DNA from 3 places in the Paenibacillus sp. MZ03-122A genome. Region 2 is predicted to be linked to each of the others. Evidence: riboswitches for the same ligand, from Rfam matches in the RefSeq annotation. Region 2 holds a riboswitch; each other region holds the start of a gene.
What was found. Region 2 has a riboswitch for thiamine pyrophosphate ahead of tenA (thiaminase II). Riboswitches for the same ligand answer to the same signal wherever they lie in the genome.
Positions count from the first base shown of each region.

Region 1: another riboswitch for thiamine pyrophosphate. It lies ahead of NLX74_RS18980 (ECF transporter S component); the one in region 2 lies ahead of tenA (thiaminase II).
Region 3: another riboswitch for thiamine pyrophosphate. It lies ahead of thiC (phosphomethylpyrimidine synthase ThiC); the one in region 2 lies ahead of tenA (thiaminase II).

Region 1 covers NZ_JANAVI010000009.1:140,621-143,905, forward strand. The annotation lists gene NLX74_RS18970 (polynucleotide kinase-phosphatase) at 1-85, shown strand, start outside; gene NLX74_RS18975 (TatD family hydrolase) at 106-903, shown strand; TPP riboswitch at 948-1,057, shown strand; gene NLX74_RS18980 (ECF transporter S component) at 1,307-1,903, shown strand; gene NLX74_RS18985 (ABC transporter ATP-binding protein) at 1,903-3,285, shown strand, end outside.
Region 2 covers NZ_JANAVI010000006.1:86,233-89,517, reverse strand. The annotation lists gene thiM (hydroxyethylthiazole kinase) at 1-432, opposite strand, end outside; gene tenA (thiaminase II) at 507-1,196, opposite strand; TPP riboswitch at 1,335-1,437, opposite strand; gene NLX74_RS14630 (NAD-dependent malic enzyme) at 1,530-3,251, opposite strand.
Region 3 covers NZ_JANAVI010000005.1:415,269-418,553, reverse strand. The annotation lists gene NLX74_RS14070 (hypothetical protein) at 1-31, shown strand, start outside; gene thiC (phosphomethylpyrimidine synthase ThiC) at 156-1,955, opposite strand; TPP riboswitch at 2,141-2,253, opposite strand; gene NLX74_RS14060 (IclR family transcriptional regulator) at 2,409-3,152, opposite strand.

The sequences.
Region 1 (3,285 bases), on a different contig from region 2:
CCGCAAGGATACGGTAGATCGTATTCATGAATGCGTCCTTGCCGCGCTATCTCTGGAATCGGAGCCGATTGATCCGAGATTGTAGTTTGCGAAGGAGGGATTGAGATGGAAAGGGGTACACCGTTAATTGATATTGGTGTGAACTTGATGCACCGTTCGTTTCATGCAGATCGGGAACAGGTGGTGGAGAGAGCCGCGGCTGTAGGGATTTCACCGCTGATTATTACCGGGACCAGTGTCCGCAGCAGTCGGGAGGCTTCTCAGTATGCAGCACGTTATCCGGGCAAGCTGTATGCGACAGCTGGCGTGCATCCCCATGATGCCAAAGACTGCAACGCAGACACGATTCAGCAGCTCCGCCAGTTGGCGGGTCAGCCGCAGGTTGTATCCATAGGGGAATGCGGATTGGACTATAACCGTGATTTTTCGCCACGTGATGTGCAGCGTCGATGGTTTGGCGAGCAAATCCAACTGGCGGGTGAGCTGAATATGCCGTTATTTCTGCATGAACGAGATGCACATGAGGACCTTGTCGCTATGCTTCGGGAGTATCAAGGGCTTGTGGATAAAGCGGTAGTGCATTGTTTTACTGGCACTGAACAGGAATTGCATACGTATGTAGAAATGGGACTGTATATCGGGATCACCGGCTGGATTTGCGACGAACGGCGTGGCAAACATCTGCGTGAACTGGTCAGAGATATTCCCTTGGACCGTCTGATGATTGAAACGGATGCTCCATTTTTGACCCCGCGTAATTTGCCCGTGAAGCCCAAAGAAGGGCGTAATGAGCCCGTGTATCTCGCTCATATTGCTGCTACGGTTGCCGAATGTACAGGTCGAAGCATGATGGAGATCGAAATCGCGACGACGGAGACAGCCAAACGTTTCTTCGGATTATAGGATTGTCAAAGCCATAGATGTGGTATATATTATAGTGAATTAAAAAAGCATTGTCGGGAGCTTGAGAAAGTCAGGCTGAGAGGGTGGCCCTTGCCACTGACCGTGAAATCTGATCTGGGTAATGCCAGCGTAGAGAAACCAAGAACACTATACAGGAATGCCGCTTGTTTTGCGGTTGTCGATAGATTCAATGTATGTCCTAACATTTTACCTTGACCCTGGCTTTGGCTTGGTATCAGTGTAGTAGCTTAGACTACTGGTTATATAAGGCATATCGACGAATGATGTTTTGTATGGTGCTTCACCTTTTACTGCGCATAAAGCTTGCCTGGAGATTCAGCTCCAGACAAGCTTTTTTTATGGCCAAGAGGCCAATTATAAGGAAAAAGGGGAGCACGCAATAATGAATACTGCTGTAAGAGCGTCCAAAGGGTTGAAGCTGACTGATATTTTGGTCACGATTGTGATATCTGTTGTGTTCGGGTTGGTCTACAAAATATGGGGACCTGCCTATGACTTGATGAAACCATTTGGTCTACACGCTGAGCAACTGATGTATGGCATGTGGTTTATGGCAGGCACGTTTGCTTATCTCATCATTCGCAAGCCGGGTGTTGCGATTTTGGCAGAGGTGGCAGCGGCAACGGTCAGCGCTTTTTTGGGAAGCGAATGGGGCATGTCCACCTTGTACTATGGCCTACTGCAAGGCCTGGGAGCGGAGCTGTTTTTTGCGGCTTTTCTATATCGGAACGCAAACCTGTGGGTTGCTTCGCTAGCTGCGGCTGGGGCGGCTGTCACTTCTCTGATTTTAGACTTCAGTTACGGGTATATTGATCAGCTATCGACCTGGAACTATGTTTTGTATATTGGATTTCGGATGATTGGCAGTATTGTGATTGCCGGGGTATTCGCGTTCTATCTGGCTAAGGCATTGGAGGTAACCGGAGTTACACGAAGTTTGAGACCTGCAACGGAACAAGATTATAAGGGGCTGGATTGATGAGCCGGGCAACCGAAGATGTGGTGGCTTCGATCACCCGTCTACGGTTGAAATTTCCCGGTGAGCAAGAGCTGCTTTTTCACAATATGTCTTTGTCTGTCCACAAGGGGGAAAAGCTGCTGCTACTGGGACCGAGTGGATGCGGTAAATCAACGCTGCTCCAAGTGTTAAGCGGTCTGATTCCACGCACGATAGAAGTGCCCATGAAATGCGATGCTGCTGTAATCCCAAGTGTCTCAGGTATTGTATTTCAAGATCCTGATACGCAGTTCTGTATGTCATATGCAGACGAGGAACTGGCTTTTGTGTTGGAAAATAATCAGATTCCCCGGGAACAGATGCAATCCCGTATTCGCGAGCGGCTGATACAGGTGGGTCTATCGACGGATGATATACACATGCCCATTGGCAACATGTCACAGGGAATGAAGCAGCGTTTGGCGATTGCGTCTGTGCTGGCTATGGAGCCAGAAGTGCTTTTTCTGGATGAGCCGACGGCTTTGTTGGACGAGGAAGGCACTACACAGGTGTGGGATACCATTCGCAATATTTCGGTAGACCAGACACTGGTGATCGTAGAGCATAAAATTAATGAAATCGTCCATGATGTGGATCGGATTGTGGTGCTTTCTGCTCAAGGGGAGATCATTGCGGATGGAAGGGCAGAAGAAGTATTTCGTGTGCATCGGCAGGCATTGTCTGAGTACGGGGTGTGGTACCCGGGAGTATGGAATGAATCGTCTTCGCCACGTTGGAGTGAATCAGTGACACAACAGAGTGGTGCGGGGACTGATTTGCTGGAGCTGGAACATTTTAGCGGCCTCCGCGGTTTAAGTCCAGTGATTTATGTGGAACATGCGCAGGTGAAGCCTGGCGACTGGATTGGCGTGGTCGGTGAAAACGGGGCTGGCAAAAGCTCGCTGCTGCTCTCCATGATGCGTTTACTTCGCACACAGGGACGTTATAGCGTGTGTGGGATTGAGGCAGGCAGTACGGAACAACTGGCAGAGCGTATCGGGTTTGCATTTCAAAATCCCGAGCTGCAATTCGTAGCGCATACCGTACGAAAGGAACTAGAGTATTCGTTACCCAAGAGCTTGTTTAGTGCTGAACAGTGCCGGGAGCGGGTGGATCGGATGCTCGTACAGTTCGGATTGGAGCGGCTGGACGAGCGTCATCCGTATCAGCTTTCGTTAGGCCAAAAAAGGCGGTTGAGTATTGCTACGGCCATGATCCGTGAGCCGGAAGTGCTGCTGCTGGATGAGCCGACTTTTGGTCAGGATGCGCGTAATACCTTTGTCATGCTGGATATGTTGGAGCAGTTGAGAGCGGCAGGCACGGCCATTGTGATGGTCACACATGACCCGGAAATTGTCCGTCGA
Region 2 (3,285 bases):
GGCATCTACGCCTTTAATCTCACGCGCTTCTCCAACAAGATGTGCGACTTCGGCTGCATTGCCCCGCACCAATGAGATTTCGACTTCACTCAGGATTCGCAGTGCCGATTCAGTTCTAAAGCTCGTTGCTCCCGCACCGACCGGATCTAGCAGCACCGGAACACCGTGTGCATTCGCCGATTGTCCAGCAATGATCATGGCATCCACCAGTTCGCGGTTCAGTGTACCGATGTTTAACACGACGGCGCCTGCTATTTTTGCCATATCTGCTACTTCCTCAGGTGCATAGGCCATCACCGGGGAGGCGCCCAATGCATACAGGCCGTTGGCTGTAAAGTTGGTGACTACCACATTGGTCATATTGTGAACGAGGGGTTTGCTGTTTTGTACCTTCGTCAGGAGATCCGAATAACTTTTTTCCCATGTACTCATAATGATTATCCTCTCTATAGTTGGTGGTTCAACAGGGCATTAACCGTACTTCACGCATCGAATCGCCAGGCTGACTATTCCAAGATCGCTGCCTGCATTTGGACCGGCCATTCTTCCTGTTTATAAGCCATATCCCAGAACTTATATTCCAGCTGGCAGCTCAGTATAAAATGCTCAATCATCCGCTCCCGCTCAGCAGCCGTTGCGTCTTCCGCCCAAGCATCTACACGTTCTCGGAACTTGAGTGTTGTATCATCAAGCTGGTCTCCATAGAAGCCAATCCATTCATAGAACGGATGAGACTCATCCGGCTTTACTTCATCCAGCAGCCTGCGACCAATCTCAGCATACGTCCACATACATGGCAGCAGCACAGCCAAGATCTCGCCCAGGCTACCCTCATGCGCAACCGTCAGCATGTGACGGATATAGTGATGAGCCGACGGAGCGAGCGGATATCCCTGCAACTCTTCATAGGTCACCCCTGCGACAGCACAGAAATTTTGATGCGGATGAACCTCGCTGTGGAGAATAAAAGAGATTTGTTCATTAAATACAGCCATATCCTCCCGATTGGTGCATTTGGAGATTGCGATGCCGTATATCCGCATGTAGGCGTTCAAATATTCAAAGTCCTGTTTTACATAGTGAATCAGCTGTCCCCTTGTCAAACTTCCTTCAGCAATACCTCTCACAAAGGGGTGCTCAAAAATCGCTTGAAAAATGCCGTCCGCCTGCCGACGGAGTTCTTGTGTAAAACTCAATTTCCCCACCTCCATCAAATTGAAGAGCAAGAAGTCCTGTAAGAATATAATTCCGGAACAACGCTAAAAAGCCGCCCCGGAAAAATGGGAGCGGCTTCAACAATAGGCCCAATACGCAAAAAAACGTTTGAAACCTTATATACGAAGGCTCCACTTTCCTACGCTAGTACGAACTAGATCAGGTTCAAAGGGTCCAAGATACGTTCTTGTCTCAGCCATAGCGGCTCCCCTAGTGGACTTCTATTCTTTTGACTATTACTGTACATACGTTCATACGCTATGTCAAACATAGTGTGCAAAATATGAAATTTCCTCTAGTTAGGTGTTTTGGGCTTAGTGAGGGTGATGAATTACATTTTCCACAGCTTTGACCTTGGCATATTCCGGTTTCCACATTGCATCTCGTACAGCTTGTTCCACATCTGAAATGTGCGCCTGAGCTACCTGATCCTGTATCGCGGCTTTTGCAACCGCAATCGCAACAGCGTACGAAACTTCGCGTAATTTTCGGATATGAGGGAGTAGTGCACCGCCAGGCGTATTCGAATCTACACCATTGGCAACAGCAACTGCTGCCGCTGTAAACATCGCAGGGGTAATCCTTTTGGCTTTAACCACAATCGCACCCAGACCCAGTCCCGGAAAAACAAAGGCATTGTTCGCCTGTCCAATCTCAAATTTCGTACCGTTATAGGTGACGGGCTCAAAAGGACTTCCGGTTGCAATCAGTGCTTTGCCATCGGTCCACCGGATCAAATCCTCGGGTACTGCTTCTGCAAGGTTTGTAGGATTGGACATGGGCATAATGATCGGGCGTTCTACATGTTTCGCCATCTCCTTGATGATCTCTTCAGAAAAGGCACCTGCTACACCGGAAGTTCCAATCAATATCGTAGGCTTCACCTGACGGATGACCTCCAGCAGTGGTATTTTGCCGTCACCCGACCGGGTCCATGAACTGACTTCATCCTTATTGCGCACATACGGTTTCTGATACTCCAATACGTCTTCCATATCTTCCATTAACAGCCCGCGATAATCAAAGGCCCAAAAGGACTTGAAGGAATGTTCTGCGGAAAGGCCGTCCTCGATCATAGCACCCCGAATTTGATCAGCATTACCGATTCCTGCTGCCCCTGGGCCGAAAACAAGTATTTTTTGTTCAAGCAGCGGAGTCTTGGTGACACCCACCGCCGAAAGAATCGCAGCCAAGGTCACCGCTCCTGTACCTTGTATATCATCGTTGAAGGTGAGTATACTTTGACCGTATTTTCCTATAATATGGCGTGCATTTACGCTACCCACGTCTTCCCAATGTAAAAGCGCCTTTGGGAATTGCGCTAACGTTTTGCTGATAAAAGTATCAATAAACTGGTTATAGGCTTCTCCGCGAACCCGTTTATGGCGGTTTCCGATGTACAGTGGATCATTCAGCAGCTTTTCATTATTTGTACCTACATCCAGTACAATTGGCAGCACCCGCCCGGGATGAATACCTGCCGCAGCCGTATACACTGCAAGCTTGCCGATAGCAATGTTAATCCCCCCAACGCCCCAGTCACCAATCCCTAAAATACTTTCGGAATCTGTCACGACGATCAGATCCACATCATGGCCGCTCAAACCAGAATTATGGAATGCTTGTCCAATACCGTTCGGGTTATCTATCGACAAATATATGCCTCCAGGGCGGTTGTACTCGTGACTATATTCTTGAATCGCGGTTCCTACAGTCGGCGTGTAGACTACGGGCAGCATTTCACTCAAATGATCGGTTAGCAGCCGGTAGTAGAGTACGACATTTCGGTTGTGAAGGTCGTTGAGAGAAGCATTTTTTCGCAGCATGGTGGGTTGTGCTAGAAACTGCTGATATGCCCGTACGCTCTGTTTCTCCAATGAAAGGACGGTTGGAGGAAGGATTCCTTCCAAACCCAGCTCCTTGCGTTCTTCTTCTGTAAAAGCGACACCTTTGTTCAAAAGGGGATTTGCCAACACATCCTTTCCCCGTAATGGAGTAGATAATGACCCATCGCGATTGACATAAAATGCTTCCATAGAAAGACCTTCCTTCTCTTCATTTTCATAACTA
Region 3 (3,285 bases), on a different contig from region 2:
CATTTTGAATGAAAAAATGGGTAAAAAATAAGGCGCCGTTTATCCGGTTGAATGATCCCACTTTACATAAGAAGCTAAAAAGCCGTAGTTTCCTACATTGACTGTAGAGAACCACGGCTTTTTTAATTCATACGTTCCTAAACTCCACGTTCGTTTTACTGACCGCCATCCCGATACTGCTCTGCCTTCTCACGCATCCCGACAGCTACTGCTTCTTGGGTGTTCAGCCCCTTATCCGCTGCATAGGCGCGAATGTCCTGAGTGATACGCATACTACAAAATTTAGGGCCGCACATCGAGCAAAAATGTGCTTCCTTGGCGCCCTCTGCCGGTAGCGTTTCATCATGGTAGGACAAGGCACGCTCGGGATCAAGCGACAGATTGAACTGATCCCGCCAGCGGAACTCAAAGCGCGCCTTGGACAAAGCATCATCCCGCTGCTGCGCTCGTGGATGCCCCTTCGCCAGATCGGCAGCATGTGCCGCAATTTTGTAGGTAATGACACCCTCGCGGACATCATCCTTATTGGGCAGACCCAAATGCTCCTTAGGCGTAACATAGCACAGCATGGACGTCCCGAACCAACCGATCATCGCCGCCCCGATGGCTGAGGTAATATGATCATATCCGGGGGCAATATCCGTCGTGAGCGGTCCCAAGGTATAGAAAGGAGCTTCCTTACAAATCTCCATTTGTAAATCCACATTCTCTTTGATTTTATGCATAGGGACATGTCCCGGCCCTTCAATCATGACCTGAACATCATGCTTCCATGCGATTTGCGTTAGCTCGCCCAACGTTTCCAGCTCTGCAAACTGTGCTTCATCATTCGCATCATAGATACTACCTGGACGTAGACCATCTCCGAGAGAAAAGGCCACATCATAGGCTTTCATAATTTCGCAAATTTCTTCAAAATGTGTATACAAAAAATTCTCCTGATGGTGCGCAAGGCACCAGGCTGCCATGATTGACCCGCCTCGGGATACAATTCCCGTCATTCTATTCGCCGTCATCGGAATATACCGCAGCAATACACCCGCATGAATTGTAAAATAGTCCACTCCCTGCTCCGCCTGCTCAATCAGCGTATCGCGATACAACTCCCACGTCAGCGCTTCTGCTTCACCGTTCACCTTTTCAAGTGCCTGATACAGCGGCACAGTCCCAATCGGTACAGGAGAATTCCGAATGATCCATTCACGTGTTGTATGGATATTACGGCCTGTGGACAGGTCCATAACCGTATCCGAGCCCCAACGCACCGCCCAAGTCATTTTCTCCACTTCCTCCTCGATGGAGGAGGTAACCGCAGAATTACCAATGTTCGCATTGATCTTCACGTGAAAATGACGCCCAATGACCATTGGCTCACTTTCCGGGTGATTGATATTCGAAGGCAAAATGGCTCGTCCAGCCGCCAATTCCTGCCGTACAAACTCAGGCTCGACCCCTTCGCGGATCGCCGCAAATTCCATTTCGGGCGTAATGATCCCTTGCCGCGCATAATGCATTTGCGTCACTGTACGCCCTTGCGAAGCACGAAGCGGACGATTGGTCACGCCGGGAAATTCCACTGTCTCCCGTTTGGAGCCAGGTTTCAGTCCATTATCCTCCGGCTTGACGGCGCGTCCCTCGTAAGCCTCCACATCGCCCCGTTCCAGTGCCCAAGCTCGCCGTAATGGAGGCAGGCCCTGACGGATATCGACCTGATAGGCTTTGTCGGTCATGGGACCGCTTGTATCATATACACGCAATGGCTCATGATGCTCCGTGCCCTGCGGCGTATGTGTAGGATGAAGAGCAATTTCGCGCTCTGGCACGGCAATGTCCGGCCGCGAGCCTTGAATATATACCTTACGGCTTCCTGGAAAGGGCGTTACCCCACTGGCTTGCTCCCCGTTTGTCTTCTCTACCTCAACTTTTTTTGTTCCTTCTGCTTCTGTCGGCTTCATTGTCCATTCCTCCCGTTTCGATGAAATGACACACCGATCCGGAACCATTCCCAGGGTGGCGCTGATCTATGCAAAAAAGCCGGTTCCCCAGGGAACCGGCTAATCTAACGAGGCAGCTGTCCAGACAGTGCGCATATGGAATATCCATTCCAATGCGCCACTGAAGACAGCAGCCGCGTATACATTTCAATGGCCGATTACTTCCCTACGCTGGTATGATCCAGATCAGGTGCAAAGGGTCCGGAATCTTGCACGATTCCATCTCAGCCCGGCATTACAGGCTCCCCCAGTAACTGTGATACTTCTATTCACATGAGGCGGATATAACAGACATCCGCCTTCCTTACCAGACTACTTCAAATTTATGGCTTTGGCAACCCTTCTAGGTACCCTTTTACCAAGAAGACACTCCCTATCAAATCACTCTGCTTGCTTCAACTGTGTTCATTCTTGTTACGGAAGCATAAGCCCCATTTCCTTCGCCGCTTCGATCAAAATCGGAGCAAAGTCATGTAGCGTCTCGGGTGCAAGTCGACTGACCGGGCCGGATACAGATAAAGCCGCAGTGACCTGTCCCTTCCGGTTCACAATTGGCGCTGCCACAGCAGCAGCCCCTGGCTCCCGTTCTTCATAGCTGGTCGCATAGCCCTTCTCGCGAATGTCCTGCAGCTGGGCTTTATAGACCTCCGGGTCTACTGAGGGCGGCCATTCATCCCCGCTTAGCAGGGCTTCCAGCTCCTGCGGCGGCATAAAGGCCGCCAGCACCTTGCTGGAGGCCCCTACAGCCAGCGGCATACGCGCACCTACAGGCGCGACCCTGCGGATCGCCTGATTGCTCTGCACGGCTTGTATGCGAATACGCATACTGCCGTCCCGTAAGTACAAGCTGACCGTCTCCCCCAGACGGTCACGTAGTCCTTCCATTGCAGGTTGTAACAGCACCGCCGGCTCGTCACTTTGGGACAAATGCGTGGATAGCTCCCAAATGCGGAAGCCAAGTCGATATTTTTCCGTTTCGGCATTCCGAACGACAAAGCCCCGATCCTCCAACGTAGTCAGCAGCCGATGAACCGTGCTTTTATGTAGACCAATTTTGGAGGCAATCTCCGTCAGGCCAAGATCCGAATTTGCGGTAAAACACAGCAGTATATCAAGTGCACGCTCTACAGCGCGAACGGTTAATTTACGGTCTTCCATCGTGAACCGCTCCTCTTGTATCCATATTCGTTTCACACTATGAAACATGGTTACATAAATTATATAGAATAGTCGCGGCTACTGTAAACCGATGTTTTTGTGACAACCATATTACAGAACGAGAACAAACATC